DNA from 2 places in the Streptomyces sp. NBC_01241 genome. Region 1 is predicted to be linked to the other one. Evidence: riboswitches for the same ligand, from Rfam matches in the RefSeq annotation. Region 1 holds a riboswitch; the other holds the start of a gene.
The links. A riboswitch is a leader RNA that binds a small molecule or an ion and turns the genes downstream of it on or off. The one in region 1 is predicted to bind glycine.
Positions count from the first base shown of each region.

Region 2: linked by a shared signal. The riboswitch ahead of gcvP (aminomethyl-transferring glycine dehydrogenase) and the one ahead of gcvT (glycine cleavage system aminomethyltransferase GcvT) in region 1 are both predicted to bind glycine.

Region 1 is NZ_CP108494.1:6,029,394-6,038,083, reverse strand. Features, by position in the region: gene OG306_RS27170 (ABC transporter substrate-binding protein) at 1-781, opposite strand, end outside; gene OG306_RS27165 (ABC transporter permease) at 877-1,881, opposite strand; gene OG306_RS27160 (enhanced serine sensitivity protein SseB C-terminal domain-containing protein) at 2,413-3,186, opposite strand; gene OG306_RS27155 (enhanced serine sensitivity protein SseB) at 3,362-4,132, opposite strand; gene OG306_RS27150 (AAA family ATPase) at 4,169-4,870, opposite strand; glycine riboswitch at 5,031-5,128, shown strand; gene gcvT (glycine cleavage system aminomethyltransferase GcvT) at 5,269-6,393, shown strand; gene gcvH (glycine cleavage system protein GcvH) at 6,485-6,862, shown strand; gene glyA (serine hydroxymethyltransferase) at 6,881-8,137, shown strand; gene OG306_RS27130 (L-serine ammonia-lyase) at 8,327-8,690, shown strand, end outside.
Region 2 is NZ_CP108494.1:1,353,144-1,361,833, reverse strand. Features, by position in the region: gene OG306_RS05680 (DNA polymerase IV) at 1-837, shown strand, start outside; gene OG306_RS05675 (PRC-barrel domain-containing protein) at 762-1,130, opposite strand; glycine riboswitch at 1,243-1,339, shown strand; gene gcvP (aminomethyl-transferring glycine dehydrogenase) at 1,532-4,417, shown strand; gene OG306_RS05665 (DUF5999 family protein) at 4,505-4,711, opposite strand; gene OG306_RS05660 (hypothetical protein) at 5,033-5,626, opposite strand; gene OG306_RS05655 (glutamate-cysteine ligase family protein) at 6,109-7,614, shown strand; gene OG306_RS05650 (substrate-binding and VWA domain-containing protein) at 7,754-8,690, opposite strand, start outside.

The DNA.
Region 1 (8,690 bases):
CGAGCACGATGCTCTTGCCCGGCTTGTACGTCTCGAACTTGTACGGGCCCGAGGAGAACGGCCGCTGGGTGTACTTCGCCTTGGTGTCCTCCGACGCCTTCACGGGCGAGCCGGACGGCATGGCGAGGAACTGCTCGAAGTCACCGTTGGGCTTGGGCAGCTTGAAGATGATGGTGTTGTCGTCGGGCGTCTCGATCGCCTTCAGACCGAGCTTGTCCGCGGACGTGTCCTTGTACGGGCCCTTGTACTCGTGCTTGGGGTCCAGCGTCTGCATCAGGTACTGCGGGCCACCGGTGATGGTGTCCGTCGCCCAGATGCGCTCGATGCCGTACTTGATGTCCTTGGAGGTCAGCTTGGAGCCGTCCTCCCAGGTGAGGCCGGACCGCAGCTTGTACGTGTACGTCTTGCCACCGTCCGTGATCTCACCGGGGCCGGTGGCGAGGTCGCCGACCAGCTTGGTGGAGGCGGCGCCCGGCTTGGTGTCGTACGTGACCAGCTGGCGGGTGTAGAAGCGCATGAAGTCCCAGGCCATGCCGTAGTAGGCACGCTGGGGGTCGGCGGAGTCGAGGTCCTGCTTGCCGACCATCTTCAGGGTTCCACCCGTTTTGGTGGACGCGTTGGCGACCTTGTTGAACGCCGCGTTGAAGCCGGCGCCCTTCGCCTTGCTGTCGCTGCTGCCGCCGCCGTCGTCGCCGCCGCCGCACGCCGTGGTGGTCATCAGCGCCGCGACCACGAGGGCCGCACCAGCGGTGAGCCGTCGTTTCGAGGTAACTGTGGACATTTTCTCGTAACCTCCGAGATCGCGGTCCCAGGCCATTGCTTGCCGGAGAACCATGGGAAGAGCCACCTGACAGTGCAGCAGGGGCAAGTCGTGGGCTATCGGGTCCCCTTGGGGTCCAGGGCGTCGCGCAGCCCGTCCCCGAAGAGGTTGAAGGCCAGTACGGTGATGAAGATCGTCACGCCGGGGAAGACCATGAACATCGGGTCGTGCTCGTACGTCTCCAGGGCATCCCGCAGCATGCCGCCCCAGGAGGCCGTGGGCGGCCGGACACCGGCGCCGAGGAAGCTGAGGGCCGCTTCGGTGAGGATGTTGGTGGGGATCATGAGCGTCGCGTAGACGGTGATCGGCGCCACCAGGTTCGGCAGCAGCTCGCGGAAGAGGATGTGCCCGCGCCCGCCGCCGAGGCTGCGCGCCGCCTCCACGTACTCGCGCTCGCGCAGCGAGAGCGTCTGGCCCCGGACGATGCGTCCCACGTACGGCCAGCCGAAGAAGCCGATGACGGCGACGAGTACGGCGATGCGCACCCCGCTGCCGGTGAGGCCGAGCAGATCGTCGGGGAGGACGGAGACGAGGGAGATGATGAACAGGAGCTGCGGGAACGACAGCAGCACGTCCATGACCCGGCTGATCACTGCGTCGACCCAGCCGCCGAAGTAACCGGCGATGATCCCGAAGAGCGTGCCGAGCGCCACCGCGACCAGGGCCGCGAGGAACGCCACGAGCAGCGAGATCCGGGCGCCGTAGACGATCCGGCTGAAGACGTCGCGCCCCTTGTTGGGCTCGACGCCGAAGAGGAAGTCGCCGCTCACACCACCGAGGGAACCGGTGGGGAGATTGGTCAGCGGGTCGAGCTTGTCCTGGTGGAAGTCGTTCGGCGGGTGCCCCAGCAGCCCCACGATGAAGGGCGCGAAGATCGCCACCACGATCAGGACGAGGACAACGATGCCACCCGTCAGCGCGACCTTGTCCTGCTTCAGTCGGTTCCAGGCGATCTGCTTGAGAGACCGTCCCTCGACCTTCTTCACCCCGGAGTCGGCTGCGGGACCACCGGTCGCGATCGGGTCCGCTTCCGTGGTCGGCTCATGCAGTGGTGCCGTCATCGTGGCAAGGACCCCTCTCAACCGGCGGTGGCCGGGCCGAACTGGCCGCTGTGGCGGCACGGATCAGTCAGTCGTACACGGAGGCGGCAGGACGCCCTTGCTGCGGGAGTCTTCATTGCTGTTGCGCGCGGTAGCCATACCGTCAGGCGAATGGATGCCTAACCGTGATGCGGTCAGGGGTGTTCCGTTATCCGGACGGATGTGAACGCCCGCCGAACACAGGTCAGTTGAGGCGGAAGGGGGGCACGCGCGTAGATTCACGCCGCTTTCGTCATCAGACATCCCCATCACGGAGATCTCGGACATGGGGGCGGGAAACCTCGCAGAGAGTTCCGCGAGGCACACACGGGACGAGGACGTACGGAAGGGCCGGGAACGCGGGCCGGGATTCAGGGAGTTGGTGCCGTATACGTACGTTACGTTCCAGCCATCAGGGACCATACGCATGCATTCCCGGCGCGCCCGACACCTACACCTGCCGTTCCGGGTGCGCCGGGGTGCCCCGGTACGTACACAGGACCGCCGGCAGGCTCAGTACGCGCCCTGCGGCGGCGGGTAGCCGTAGCCGGCCGCCGGGGCGTGCGCCTCGCGGTCGTAGAACGGGCGGGTGTTGGCGCGCAGCCACATCGCGACCGGGTCGTACTCGTCGGACATCGCGACCGTGGAGACGGGCAGCCCGTCCGGGACCGCGCCGATCGACTGCTGCATCATCGCGCGCACGGCATCGACCGAGGACTGGCCCATGTCGTAGAGATCGAGGCCGATGGCGAGATACGGGACCCCGAGCGCGGGCTGCACCCAGGCGCGGCGCAGCGAGCGGATCGCGGGGGTGTGGTGGGCGTTCTGCGTGAGCAGGGCGTAGAACTGCGGGATCTCGATGGCCGGCTCGGTGAGCCGGAGCGGGCCCGCGGGCATCCGGTCGAGGCCGGTGGCGATCCGGCGCAGGTCCAGCCAGGGGATGCCGACGCCGCCGCCCGGGGCGTGCGGGTTGAGCCAGATGCCCCAGCGGTCGGGGAAGAGGGCGCGGGCGATGTCGCGGCCGGTGACGAGCTCATGGGCCCGGTTCCAGCCGCTGGCGGAGAGCTCCTGGGCGGAGGTCACACAGGGGGCGTAGCCGAGGCCGTCGACCTCCATGTTCCCGTACTGGGCGTCGGGCGAGCCCGCCTGACCGTGCCAGAGGAGCATCCAGATCCGGTCGTTCGCGAGGGCCTGCAGCAGTGCCTCGTACGCGTCATAGCGCCCGGGCGTCACTTGGCGCAGCATGTGCTCGACCTGCCCGGCCGCCGCGGTGCCTGACGCACTCACCTGGTCCCGCCCCCTCTTCGATCCTCTGTGCCACTGTGTCGGCCCGCCGCTCCCGGGGCACACAGGTGCGGCATGATGCCGTGGCACCAGCCATCAAACCAGCTTATGCGCCGGTCCTGACACCGACTTGACGCCATGGGCCGACGCGGCAATCGACTCCGCAGCCGTCGGCGTGCTACTGGGTCTCGCGCCGGTAGAACGGCCGGACCTTCTCCCGCATCCAGTCCCCGACCGGGTCCTGCGCCACATCGAGCAGGACCAGATTGACCGGCCAGGGCACCTCGACGCGGCCGAGTGCACGGCCGAGGGCGTCCATGGGGGCATTGCGCCCGGCGCCCTCCCAGGTGGAGAACTCCACGCCTATGAAGAGGACGGGCTCGCCCCCCTCGACGCTGGCCAGTGTCCGGCGCGCGGTGAGCACGACACCGCTCTCCTCGAATTCACCGGCCGCCGCGGCGAGGAAGTCGACGGGCTCCTCCTTCCAGTCCGGCTCGTACAGCCGGACCCGGCCGCCGCCGGCCGGTCCGTCCAGCAGGCTGCGTCCGGCGCGGCAGAGCTCGGCCACGGCGGGCGGCGGCAACGGCATCCCGACGGCACCGCCCGGGTTCACCGCGATGCCGAGCTGCGGGGGCAGTCCGCGGGCGAAATCGCGGGCGGGCGCGACGGCGAAGGACATGGCGGTGCCGACACAGCTGAGGAACTGTTGTTCGGAGCTGAATACGGGGACGTACGCGGCACCCTCGATCTCCAGCGTCGGCAGGTCCAGGTCGGCGGAGTCGGGTCCGCCGCCGCCCGGCAACGGCACCCAGACCTGGCTGCGCCCGAGCACCTCGACGAGCCGTCCGCCCGCCTCCGGGCTGCCCACCGAGGCCATCAGCACCTCTTCGAGCTCATTGGCGGGCCATCCGCTCTGCGGATGGGACTGGCCCTGTGCCGGAATGTCCACTGCTTCCCCTTCTTCCCCGAGCCTTCCGGCAGAAGGTTAACGTCCGGCTCCCGGGCCCTGTACGTCCGCGAACGCGATCCGGGCCAGCAGCCCGGCCGCCTCCCGGTCCAGCAGCACCGCCGAGGCGCACCCGGGCGGCAGCAGGCCGGTCTCGGCGCCCCGCAACAGCCTCCCCACCGCCCTGCGGTGCCGGGCGAAGGCGTATCCGGAGACGCCGCGGCCGCGTTCGCGCTGGCCGTCCCTCGCCGTTTGCGGTGCCACGTCGAGCAGGACGAGGTGCAGGACGCGGCCCCGGCGCCGCGCGGCACGGGCCAGCCAGCCACGTACCCACGTCTGGGTTCCGCAGTCGTGGACGACGACGGACTCGCCGGAGCGCAGCACCCGCCACAGCCCCCAGTAGTGGGCGGCGCGGACGAGGGGCCGGTACAGGGCGTACGGCAATAACCCGGGCACGAGTTCCGCCCAGCGGTCCCGGGTGTCCTGGGAGTCGATGGCGTGGGCCGTCGTCACCGTCCGCCGGATGAGCGTGGATTTGCCGCTGCCGGGCAGCCCGGACACCACCACCACGTCGCCCGCCGCGAAGTGCAGGCTGCGCGGGCCGCGCCCGCCCCGCTCCCGCAGGTCCCGCACGACGGGCGCGTGCGGACCGCGCGCTTCCGTGACAGGTGCCGCCCCTGGCTGTGCGGACATCGCTCCGTGCGCGCCCCCCGCGGTCGTCGCGTACCGCTGCAACGTCATCGCCCCTCCCCCTTGTCGGGTCACCCCACGCATGCCCCTGAAGTGTAAAGAAAAGGTAATGCGGCACAACCGTCCACGCCGTTGATTCCCGCGAGGGACCGGGGATCCACTCCGGCGCGACGCGTGCGATGATGACCGGGCCAACTGCATAAAGGCCGCTTGAATCCGCGCGGGAGAGCTCCGGTCACTGCATGTGCCGGGCGCCGAAGGAGCAAGTTCCTCCCTTGAATCTCTCAGGCCCCGTACCGCGTGGATGAGGCAGATCTGAAAAGCGGGCCGCTCCGCGGCTCCACCCAAGGTGCAAGCCGAACCCCTCATGGGGCTCTCGGCGAACCTCTCAGGTTCCGATGACAGATGGGGAGGGATCGTCCTGTCGTCATGCCCTGGGAGCCACATCCATGAGCACCGCCCCCCGTCTTACTGCCCTCGATGCCCTGCACCGTTCGCTGGGCGCGACCATGACCGACTTCGCGGGCTGGGACATGCCCCTGCGGTACGGCAGCGAGCGCGACGAGCACAACGCGGTCCGCACCAGGGCCGGTCTCTTCGACCTGTCGCACATGGGCGAGATCACCGTCACCGGCCCCGAGGCCGCGGCCTTCCTGAACTTCGCGCTGGTCGGCAACATCGCCACCGTCGCCATGGGCCGCGCCCGCTACACGATGATCTGCGCCGAGGACGGCGGCATCCTGGACGACCTGATCGTCTACCGGCTGGGCGAGACCGAGGCCCCCGAATATCTGGTGGTCGCCAACGCCGGCAACGCCCAGATCGTGCTGGACGCGCTGACCGCGCGGGCCGGCGGTTTCGACACCGAGGTGCGCGACGACCGCGACGCGTACGCGCTGCTCGCCGTCCAGGGCCCCGAGTCCGCCGCCATCCTGGCCGCCGTCACCGACGCCGACCTGGACGGCCTGAAGTACTACGCCGGCCTGCCCGGCACCGTCGCCGGTGTCCCCGCGCTGATCGCCCGTACCGGCTACACCGGCGAGGACGGCTTCGAGCTGTTCGTCGCCCCCGAGCACGCCGAACAGCTGTGGAAGGCCCTCACCGAGGCGGGCGCCTCCCGCGGCCTGATCCCGTGCGGGCTGTCCTGCCGCGACACGCTGCGCCTGGAGGCGGGCATGCCGCTCTACGGGCACGAGCTGAACACCGGGCTGACCCCGTTCGACGCCGGTCTCGGCCGGGTCGTGAAGTTCGAGAAGGAGGGCGACTTCGTCGGCCGCGAAGCCCTCCGGGCCGCCGCCGAGCGCGCCGAGACCGCCCCGCCCCGCAAGCTGGTCGGCCTGATCGCCGAGGGCCGCCGCGTACCGCGCGCCGGTTTTTCCGTGGTCGCCGGGGGCGAGGTCGTCGGCGAGGTCACCTCGGGCGCCCCGTCGCCCACCCTGGGCAAGCCGATCGCCATGGCGTACGTGGACGCCGCGCACGCCACGCCCGGCACCGCGGGCGTCGGAGTGGACATCCGGGGCAGCCACGAGCCGTACGAGGTCGTGGCGCTGCCGTTCTACAAGCGTCAGAAGTGACGTCCGCGCACCTCGGAAGTGACGTAGTCCCGTCTCACACCGTAAGACCACCGTTCATCAGCACTCCCCCGCGTACAGGAGAATTCAGGTCATGAGCAACCCCCAGCAGCTGCGGTACAGCAAGGAACACGAGTGGCTGTCGGCCGTCGAGGACGGTGTGGCCACGATCGGTATCACCGAATTCGCCGCCAACGCGCTCGGCGATGTCGTCTACGCCCAGCTCCCCGAGGTCGGTGACACGGTGACCGCGGGCGAGACCTGCGGCGAGCTGGAGTCGACCAAGTCGGTGAGCGACCTGTACTCGCCGGTGACCGGTGAGGTCACCGCCGCGAACCAGGACGTCGTGGACGACCCGTCGCTGGTGAACTCCGCTCCGTTCGAAGGCGGCTGGCTGTTCAAGGTACGCGTCGCGGAGGAGCCGAAGGACTTGCTCTCCGCCGACGAGTACACCGAGTTCTCCGGCAACTGAGACCCAAGGGACCACCTGATGTCGCTTCTCAACTCCTCCCTCCACGAGCTGGACCCGGACGTCGCCGCCGCTGTCGACGCCGAGCTCCACCGTCAGCAGTCCACCCTCGAAATGATCGCCTCGGAGAACTTCGCTCCGGTCGCGGTCATGGAGGCCCAGGGCTCCGTCCTCACCAACAAGTACGCGGAGGGCTACCCCGGCCGCCGCTACTACGGTGGCTGTGAGCACGTCGACGTCGTCGAGCAGATCGCCATCGACCGCATCAAGGCGCTGTTCGGCGCCGAGGCCGCGAACGTCCAGCCGCACTCCGGTGCGCAGGCCAACGCCGCCGCGATGTTCGCGCTGCTGAAGCCGGGCGACACGATCATGGGCCTGAGCCTGGCCCACGGCGGTCACCTGACCCACGGCATGAAGATCAACTTCTCCGGCAAGCTCTACAACGTGGTCCCGTACCACGTCGACGAGACCGGCGTCGTGGACATGGCCGAGGTCGAGCGCCTGGCCAAGGAGTCCAAGCCGCAGCTGATCATCGCCGGCTGGTCCGCGTACCCCCGTCAGCTGGACTTCGCCGCCTTCCGCCGCATCGCGGACGAGGTCGGCGCGTACCTGATGGTCGACATGGCGCACTTCGCGGGCCTGGTGGCCGCGGGTCTGCACCCCAACCCGGTGCCGCACGCCCATGTCGTCACGACCACCACGCACAAGACCCTCGGCGGTCCGCGCGGTGGCGTCATCCTGTCGACCCAGGAGCTGGCCAAGAAGATCAACTCGGCGGTCTTCCCGGGTCAGCAGGGTGGTCCGCTGGAGCACGTGATCGCGGCCAAGGCGGTCTCGTTCAAGATCGCGGCGAGCGAGGAGTTCAAGGAGCGTCAGCAGCGCACCCTGGACGGCGCCCGCATCCTCGCCGAGCGCCTGGTCCAGCCGGACGTCACCGAGGTCGGTGTCTCCGTACTGTCCGGCGGTACGGACGTCCACCTGGTCCTCGTCGACCTGCGCAACTCCGAACTGGACGGCCAGCAGGCCGAGGACCGGCTGCACGAGCTGGGCATCACGGTCAACCGGAACGCCATCCCGAACGACCCGCGACCGCCGATGGTCACCTCGGGTCTGCGGATCGGTACGCCGGCCCTGGCCACCCGCGGTTTCCAGGCCGAGGACTTCACCGAGGTCGCGGACATCATCGCGTCGGCCCTCAAGCCGTCCTACGACGCGGACGCCCTGAAGGCCCGTGTCGTCGCGCTGGCCGAGAAGTTCCCGCTGTACCCCGGCCTGTAGTAGTCCGGAACGAGGGTCGTCCCCGGAGTAATACGGGACACACTTCGTCATCTTTCGGGCGGGGCACCACGCACACTGGGCAGTGAGCGCGGTGCCCCATCCCTTGCCCCGCTGTTCTTCGGGCCGACCGGTCCGTACCGCACCACCCGGCAGACAACGACGTCTACCAACCCTTATGAGGAGTCACCCGTGGCCATCTCGGTCTTCGACCTGTTCTCGATCGGCATCGGCCCGTCCAGCTCCCATACGGTCGGCCCGATGCGCGCCGCCCGCATGTTCGCGCGCCGGCTCAAGAACGAGGGCCTGATCGCCCACACCGTCTCCATACGCGCGGAGCTGTACGGCTCCCTCGGTGCGACCGGTCACGGCCACGGCACCCCCAAGGCGGTCCTGCTCGGCCTGGAGGGCGAGTCGCCCCGTACGGTCGACGTGGAGTCCGCCGACGACCGGGTGGAACGCATCCGTACCACCGGCCGGATCAATCTGCTCGGCATGCACGAGATCGACTTCGACGCCGACGAGCAGCTGGTCCTGCACCGCCGCAAGGCTCTCC
Region 2 (8,690 bases), 4.7 Mb from region 1:
CTGACCGAGGCGGGTGAGGCGGAGCTCGTACGCCTGCTGGGGAAGGCGCACGGCGGCTCGCTCCACCGGATGGCGTTCGGGTATGACGACCGGCCCGTTGTCGCGGAGCGGGACGCGAAATCGGTGTCGGTCGAGGACACTTTCGACGCGGACCTGCACGACCGGGTGCGGGTCAGGACGGAGGTCGAGCGGCTGGCCGGCCGATGCGTCCAGCGGCTGCGGGGCGCGGGGCGGTCCGGGCGGACGGTGGTGCTGAAGGTGCGCCGGTACGACTTCTCCACGCTCACGAGGTCGGAGACGCTCCGTGGGCCCACGGACGACCCCACAGTGGTCCGGGAGGCCGCCGCGCGGCTCCTGGAGGCCGTGGACACCACCGGAGGCGTACGGCTCCTGGGGGTGGGCGTCACGGGGCTCGCCGACTACACGCAGGAGGACCTCTTCGCGCAGGCCGCCGGTGAGCGGGCCGCGACCGGGGAAGGGGCCGAGGAGGAAGCGGGTGACCAGGGGGGCGAGTCCGCCGGTGGTGCGGGGGAGGAGACCCCCGAGACCTCAGAACAGCTCGCCGCCCGGCGCTGGCCCGCCGGGCAGGACGTGCGCCATGACGTCTACGGCCATGGCTGGGTGCAGGGCAGCGGTGTCGGCCGTGTCACGGTGCGGTTCGAGGAACCGGAGTCGGCGCCCGGCCGGGTGCGTACCTTCCGGATCGACGACGCGCAGTTGCAGCCGGCCGATCCGCTGCCGCTGGTGCGGAACCCGGCGGACTACTCGTCCTGGCCGGCCAGTCTGCCGAAGTCCCTGTCCGGGCCGGTCTCCTCGGGCGGGGAGTCCAGACCGTAGTGCCGGTAGAGCTGGAGCTCCTGTTCCGGTGAGAGATGGCGACCGACGCCGAAGTCGGGTGCGTCCTTGATCAGCGCCCGGTCGTAGGGGACGCGAAGCGAATCCTCCACGAACTCGCTGGGCTCCAGCGGGACGAACGCGTCCCGGCTGAAGAGTCCGGTACGTACGGCTGCCCACTCGGGCACACCGGTCGCGTCGTCCAGGTACACCTCGTCCACGGTTCCGATCTTGGTGCCCTTGCGGTCGAACGCCTTGCGGCCGATCAGGCTGCGCGGATCGATGTCGGTCTGCACGGTCCCTCCCACTGGTCGCGGTACTCCACAAGCACTACAAAAGTGCAGATCCGAGGGGTTGGCCACTCGAGAATTCCGCCACGAGCCCCGCTGGTAGGCTGGTCATGGCTGCTGACCCCGTGCGGGAGAGTCCTCCGGAGCGAATCCGGAGGCGCCGAAGGAGCAAATCCTCCCCGGAATCTCTCAGGCCCCCGTACCGCGCGGACGAGGTCACTCTGGAAAGCAGGGCGGGTTCCGTGCGGCCGAGCGCCGCCGGTTCCCTTCCTCACCGACGGTGAAAGCCGGTACGCCACAAGGCGCGCCGGTGAAGCTCTCAGGTTGAGATGACAGAGGGGGAGGCCGTCCGGGCACCCGCGCCGTGGTGCCCCTCGCAGGTCGTGACAGACCAGGAGGCCTCCACCATGACCCCCCGTCGCACTCCGCTCTCCCAGCTGGAGCAGGGTATTCCGTTCGAACAGCGCCACATCGGTCCCGATGACGAGGCGCAGTCGAAGATGCTCGCCCAGGTCGGTTACGGCTCACTGGACGAGCTGACCGCGGCCGCGGTGCCCGATGTCATCAAGAGCGCGGAGGCACTCCGGTTGCCGGCCGCCCGCACCGAGGCCGAGGTCCTCGCCGAACTGCGCGCCCTGGCCGACCGGAATCAGGTGCTGGCCCCGATGATCGGGCTCGGCTACTACGGCACCTTCACACCGCCGGTGATCCTGCGCAACGTCATGGAGAACCCCGCCTGGTACACGGCGTACACGCCGTACCAGCCGGAGATTTCGCAGGGCCGCCTGGAGGCGCTCCTCAACTTCCAGACGGTGGTCGCCGAGCTGACCGGGCTGCCCACCTCCGGTGCCTCGCTGCTCGACGAGGGCACCGCGGCCGCCGAGGCCATGGCGCTCTCGCGGCGCGTCGGCAAGGTCAAGAACGGCGTCTTCCTGGTCGACGCCGACGCCCTGCCGCAGACGATCGCCGTCATCGAGACCCGCGCCGAGCCCACCGGTGTCGAGGTCGTCGTCGCGGACCTCTCCGACGGCATCCCGGCAGAGATCGCCGAGCGCGGCGTCTTCGGCGTGCTGGTGCAGTACCCGGGCGCTTCCGGAGCGGTGCGGAACATCCAGCCCTTGATCGAGCAGGCCCACGAACTGGGTGCGATCGTCACGGTCGCCGCCGACCTGCTGGCCCTGACCCTGCTCACCTCACCGGGCGGCCTGGGCGCGGACATCGCGGTCGGCACCACCCAGCGTTTCGGTGTGCCGATGGGCTTCGGCGGACCGCACGCCGGCTTCATGGCCGTACGCGAGAAGTTCGCCCGCAGCCTGCCCGGCCGCCTCGTCGGCGTCTCCGTCGACGCAGACGGCAACAAGGCCTACCGGCTGGCGCTGCAGACCCGTGAGCAGCACATCCGCCGCGAGAAGGCCACCAGCAACATTTGCACGGCTCAGGTGCTGCTCGCCGTCATGGCCGGGATGTACGCCGTCTACCACGGTCCGGACGGGCTGCGGACGATCGCCCTTCGCACCCACCGCTACGCGACGATCCTGGCCGAGGGTCTGCGCGCGAGTGGCATCGACGTCGTGACCGGCTCCTACTTCGACACCGTCACCGTGCGCGTTCCCGGGAAGGCCGCCGATGTCGTGGCCGAGGCCCGCGAGCGTGGTGTCAACCTGCGGCTCGTCGACACGGACCTCGTCTCCCTCGCCTGTGACGAGACCACCACCCGTACGCAGATCGCCGCCGTCTGGGCCGCGTTCGGCGCCGACGGGGACATCGAGGCGCTGGACGCCGCGGCTGCCGACGCGCTGCCCGAGGGCCTGCTGCGCACCGACGAGATCCTCACGCACCCGGTCTTCCACCAGCACCGTTCCGAGACGGCGATGCTGCGCTACCTGCGCAAGCTCGCCGACCGGGACTACGCTCTGGACCGTGGCATGATCCCGCTCGGCTCCTGCACCATGAAGCTGAACGCGACCGCCGAGATGGAGCCGATCACCTGGCCCGAGTTCGCCGCGCTGCACCCCTTCGCGCCGGCCGAGCAGGCGTCGGGCTTCGTCACCCTCATCCGTGAGCTGGAGGAGCGCCTCGCCGAGGTCACCGGCTACGACGCCGTCTCGATCCAGCCGAACGCCGGCTCGCAGGGCGAGTTCGCCGGTCTCCTGGCCGTACGGGCGTACCACCGGGCCAACGGCGACGACCAGCGGACCGTCTGCCTCATCCCGTCCTCCGCGCACGGCACCAACGCCGCCAGCGCCGTGATGGCCGGCATGAAGGTCGTCGTGGTGAAGACCGCCGACGACGGCGAGGTCGACATCGAGGACCTCCGCGCCAAGATCGAGACGCACCGTGACGAGCTCGCCGTGCTCATGATCACGTACCCGTCGACGCACGGTGTGTTCGAGGAGCACGTCGCGGACATCTGCGCCGAGGTGCACGACGCCGGCGGTCAGGTGTACGTCGACGGAGCCAACCTCAACGCGCTGGTCGGCCTCGCCAAGCCGGGCCGCTTCGGCGGCGACGTCTCGCACCTGAACCTGCACAAGACCTTCTGCATCCCGCACGGCGGCGGCGGCCCCGGCGTCGGCCCGGTCGGCGTGCGCGCGCACCTCGCGCCGTACCTGCCGAACCACCCGCTCCAGCCCGCGGCGGGCCCGGAGACCGGTGTCGGACCGATCTCGGCCGCTCCGTGGGGCTCGGCCGGCATTCTCCCCATCTCCTGGGCGTACGTGCGCCTGATGGGTGGTGAGGGCCTGAAGCGTGCGACGCAGGTCGCCGTACTCGCCGCCAACTACATCGCCAAGCGCCTCGAACCGCACTACCCGATCCTGTACAACGGTCCGGCCGGGCTGGTCGCACACGAGTGCATCGTGGACCTGCGGCCCATCTCCAAGGCCACCGGCGTCACCGTCGACGACATCGCCAAGCGTCTGATCGACTACGGTTTCCACTCGCCGACCATGTCGTTCCCGGTCGCAGGGACGCTGATGATCGAGCCGACCGAGAGCGAGAACCTCGCGGAGCTCGACCGCTTCTGCGACACGATGATCGCCATTCGCGGCGAGGTCGAGAAGGTGGCCTCCGGCGAGTGGAGCGCGGACGACAACCCGCTGAGCAACGCTCCGCACACCGCGGCGATGCTGGGCGGGGAGTGGAAGCACGGCTACAGCCGTGAGGTGGCGGTCTTCCCGGCCGGCGTCTCGGCCGCCGACAAGTACTGGCCGCCGGTGCGCCGGATCGACGGTGCCTTCGGCGACCGTAACCTCGTCTGCTCCTGCCCTCCGCTGGACGAGTACGACAACTGAGGCATGAGCGGCAGGGCGTGACGCGGACATGCGTCGGGGCCGGTGCGGAGTTCTCTCCGGGCCGGCCCCCCTTCGTACAGGCCGGGTTCAGGCGGCCTTCACCACCCGGCCGGTCTCCAGGGGCCGGTGCGGGGCGATGATCTGCCCGTCCGGGAGCAGCTCACCGGTGTCCTCGAAGAGCAGGACGCCGTTGCACAGCAGGCTCCAGCCCTGTTCCGGGTGGTGTGCCGTCAGACGGGCGGCTTCCCGGTCGGCTGAGTCGGCGGTCGGACAAGGTGGCTGGTGCTGGCACATGGCTGGGTTCTTTCGCTGCGTTGTAGTGAATGTCCTGCGGCTTGACGAGGTGTTCATGGCCGCTCCCCCGTATCGATCGGTCCGGTCCCAGTGTTGCCCCACGGGCGTCAATCCGCAGGGATTTCGCAGCAGCACTTCTCCTTACTCCGAGGACGCGTCACCCGGCCGGACGGTTCACTGCAACTGCACTGTCACTTCGGGTGGTTCGGGGTGGCCGGACCGGACTAGTCCGGATGGGCGGAATGTGCGCCACGCAGGGCTGTGCCCCGCCACCGGAGACGGTGGCGGGGCACAGCCCTGTGGTGTGGGGCGCGGCCGCTGTCAGGCCGGCGATCCGAGCAGGGGGCCGGGGCCCGGGGTGATGCGCAGCGTCATCACGCGGAGCAGGTCGGCTACCCGGTGCGGTCGGTGGGCCGCGATTCCCGGCGGGGCGGGGGCCAGCGGTACGAGGAGATCGGCGGGGGCGAGAGTGCCACCGGCCGCGTCGGCATCGGCGTCGCCGTGCAGCCACAGCGCCAGCATGTAGAGCTCAGGAACGGACAGCAGCCGTGGCTGGTAATGCGGTGTCACTGTCTCGGCCTGGCGTAGGGCGAGTTCGGTCGAGGCGATGTACGGGCCCTCGAAGAAGTGCGAGAAGGTCCAGCCGTCCGGAGTGAGCATGGTGTCCGCCGCGGCGACCGCCTGCTCCGAGTTGCGGATCACGAACCGCCACGCGGCGAGCCGAGTCGTGGGTGCGAGCCCGCTCGGGCCGATCCGCTCCAGTACATGGACGGGGAGCGGGAGTTCGGGGCTCAGTGGCCCCTGGGCGGATCGGAGAGCCGGTGTACGGGCCTCGCGGACTGCGGTGGGTGAACCGAGTGCCGCGAGAACGCTGCGGAGAGCGGGCGCGGGAGCCGGGGGTACAAGCAGCGGCATAGTGGGTCGCCTCTCACTTCGGAGACACGGTGATGCGTGGGCGGGTGCAGACGGCGCTGTCGGCGTGCGGGGCCAGAGGAGGCCGGTGACTGGGCCGGTGCGTCAACTCTCTGCCTCGTCCGCGAAGTTTATACGACACGTGTTCACGCAGTGATTCCACTAGCCGTCGCAGGTATTGCCGACAAGGCGGTATCAAGACTTTATTATGCGGAGATTACGCTGACTCGTCGTCGGCGGCGCAGCCGCCGCCAGGGATTTTTCCCTCGACGCGGTCGGCTGAAACGCGCCGGTGTTTTCGCTGCGTGCCCGGCGGTGGAAACTGCGAACTGCGCCATGCCGACGGAATGTGCCCGGACGGCCGCCCTCAGATTACTGGGTGTGCGGCGATCGCGGGGCGTTATGGATCACCCGGTCTGGGCATTATCGACCGTGACGCGAGCGGCCTGGGCCGCGGGCCGCCCACTCGAGGGAGGGACGCTTCGATGGGGGAGAAGGTCGTGGCGGGCGCCTTTGACCTGTCCGATCCGCACAGGTACCGGAGGAAGCTCCATCAGTGCCTGGAGGGACTGGAGAGGCTCTTGGCGGAGCGGAGGTTCGACCGCCCCCGCAACCTCATGGGCATGGAGATCGAACTGAATCTGGCGGGCGCCGACGGCCTGCCGAAGATGATGAATGGGGAGGTGCTCCCGCGTATCGCGAGCCGTGATTTCCAGACCGAACTCGGGATGTTCAATCTGGAAGTGAACATAGTCCCGCACCATCTGGACGGACGTGTTTTCGATCAGCTGGCCGAAGAGATCAGGACCGGCCTCGGATATGCCCACCGGAAGGCGGGCGAGGTTGATGCCGGGATCATGATGATCGGAATTCTGCCCACCCTTGGGCATGCGGACCTCGTTGCGGCGAACCTCTCGGACGCGGAGCGCTACACACTGCTGAACGATCAAATGGTGGCTGCGCGGGGCGAGGATTTCTCCCTCGATATACGCGGCGTGGAGCGATTGGTCTGCACCTCTTCCTCGATCACCCCCGAGGCCGCCTGCACATCGGTTCAGCTGCATCTGCAGGTGACGCCGGAGCGCTTCGCGGCCGTCTGGAACGCGGCGCAGGCCGTGTCCGGGGTCCAGATCGCCCTTGGTGCCAACTCCCCCTTCCTGTTCGGCAGGGAACTGTGGCGGGAGTCGCGGCCGCCGCTCTTCCAGCAGGCCACGGACACCAGACCGCCCGAACTCCAGAACCAGGGGGTAAGGCCCAGGACCTGGTTCGGTGAGCGGTGGATCGGTTCGGCGTACGAACTCTTCGAGGAGAACCTGCGCTATTTCCCCCCGCTGCTCCCGATCTGCGACGAGGAGGAACCACTGCGAGTGCTCGACGAGGGCGGGGTGCCGCAGTTGCAGGAGCTGGTGCTCCACAATGGCACCGTCTACCGCTGGAACCGGCCCGTGTACGGCATGGCCGACGGCGTACCCCATCTGCGGGTGGAGAACCGGGTGCTGCCCGGCGGCCCCACCGTCACCGATGTGATCGCCAATGCCGCGCTCTACTACGGGCTCGTGCGGGCGCTCGCCGAGGAGTCCCGTCCGGTGTGGACCAGGCTGCCGTTCGCAGCGGCGGCCGAGAATTTCGACGCCGCATGCCGCCACGGCATCGACGCGGAGCTGATCTGGCCGCGTCCGGGCCGGTCGGGCGGGCTGACGCGGGTGCCGGCCGTCAGGCTCGTACGGGACGAACTGCTGCCGCTGGCTGCCGCGGGGCTCGATGCCTGGAACATCGAGGCCGCGGACCGGGACCGCTATCTCGGGGTCATCGAGGAGCGTTGCAAGCGACGGGTGAACGGGGCCTCCTGGCAGGTGGACACCTACCACCGGGCCCGGGAGACCGGGCTCGAACGGCATGCCGCACTGGCCGCGACCACCCGCCGGTACGCCGAACTGATGCACAGTGGCGAGCCCGTGCACAGCTGGCCGACGGGTGTCCCGGCGCGGTGATCTCGGCGCGCTGATCTCGTCGTGGGGCGCGTCGATGTGGCGGGCGTCGGCGTGACGGGCAGCCGTTGTGGCGGGGGTGGGCGGGCCGCCACCGCTCCCGGCTGACGTCGTCCGCCGTGGTTCCCGGCCGCGCGGAGGGCTACTCCTGGACGGCGTGGCCGCTCTGCCCAGCCGTCATGACGGCCTGCAGAATCACGGCTTGGATATCCGCAGGATCGGTGACCTGGTAGCCCCCGCCGCCGGTCACCTTCGCTATCTCGTTCACCTCATCACGGTCGGCCTCCGGGCCGACCGCGATGGCGAGGAGCGGCACCGGACGCTCCGGGTCGGCGATCCGCTCCAGTTCCGCGATCAGGGCGCTGCGGGAGATGGACCGGTCGTCCTGGTTCGAGCCGTCGGTGAGGATCACCACCGCGTTGAACTTGCCCTTCACATACGTCGCCTGGGCGTCCTTGTACGCGGCCAGAACGGTGTCGTACAGGCCGGTCGCGCCGCCCGGAACCGGCTGGAGCGCGGAGAAGGCCGCGGCGAGCTTCTCGCGGTGCGTACCGCCGCCCTTCGCCGGATCCCCGAGCCGGCCGGTCGGAACCAGCCTGCGGTAGTCCTTGTCGCCGTCGAGCGTGGTGGCGAACTCCCAGAGCCCGATCTCGTCGTTCGGGGTGAACTGGTTGAGGGCCTGGATCAGGGACACCTTGGTGACATCCATCCGGGACTGATTGCGTCCCGGCACGATCGTGGCCATGGAACCCGAGGCGTCGACAACCGTTGTCAGCCGTGCGCTCTGTATCGTGATCGTCCACATGCCGAGCGTCTGCTGGAGGTCCTCGGCGGACGGTGCCGCCGTGGCCGCGGTGGCGTACGGCTGAGGCTTGCTGCCGCCCGCCGATGCGACCACCGACTCCCCGGCCGTCCCGTCCACGTTCCTGAAGCCGTGCTTCTTCAGGGTGGCTTGCGCGCCCGGCTCGTTCAACAGCGTCATGAACCGCAGCGCCGCCCGGCCCTCGGCCGTACTCATCCTGGTCTCGTCGACCAGCGTGTACGGATAGTCGAGCAGCGGGGTGCCGTCCTTGGGGTAG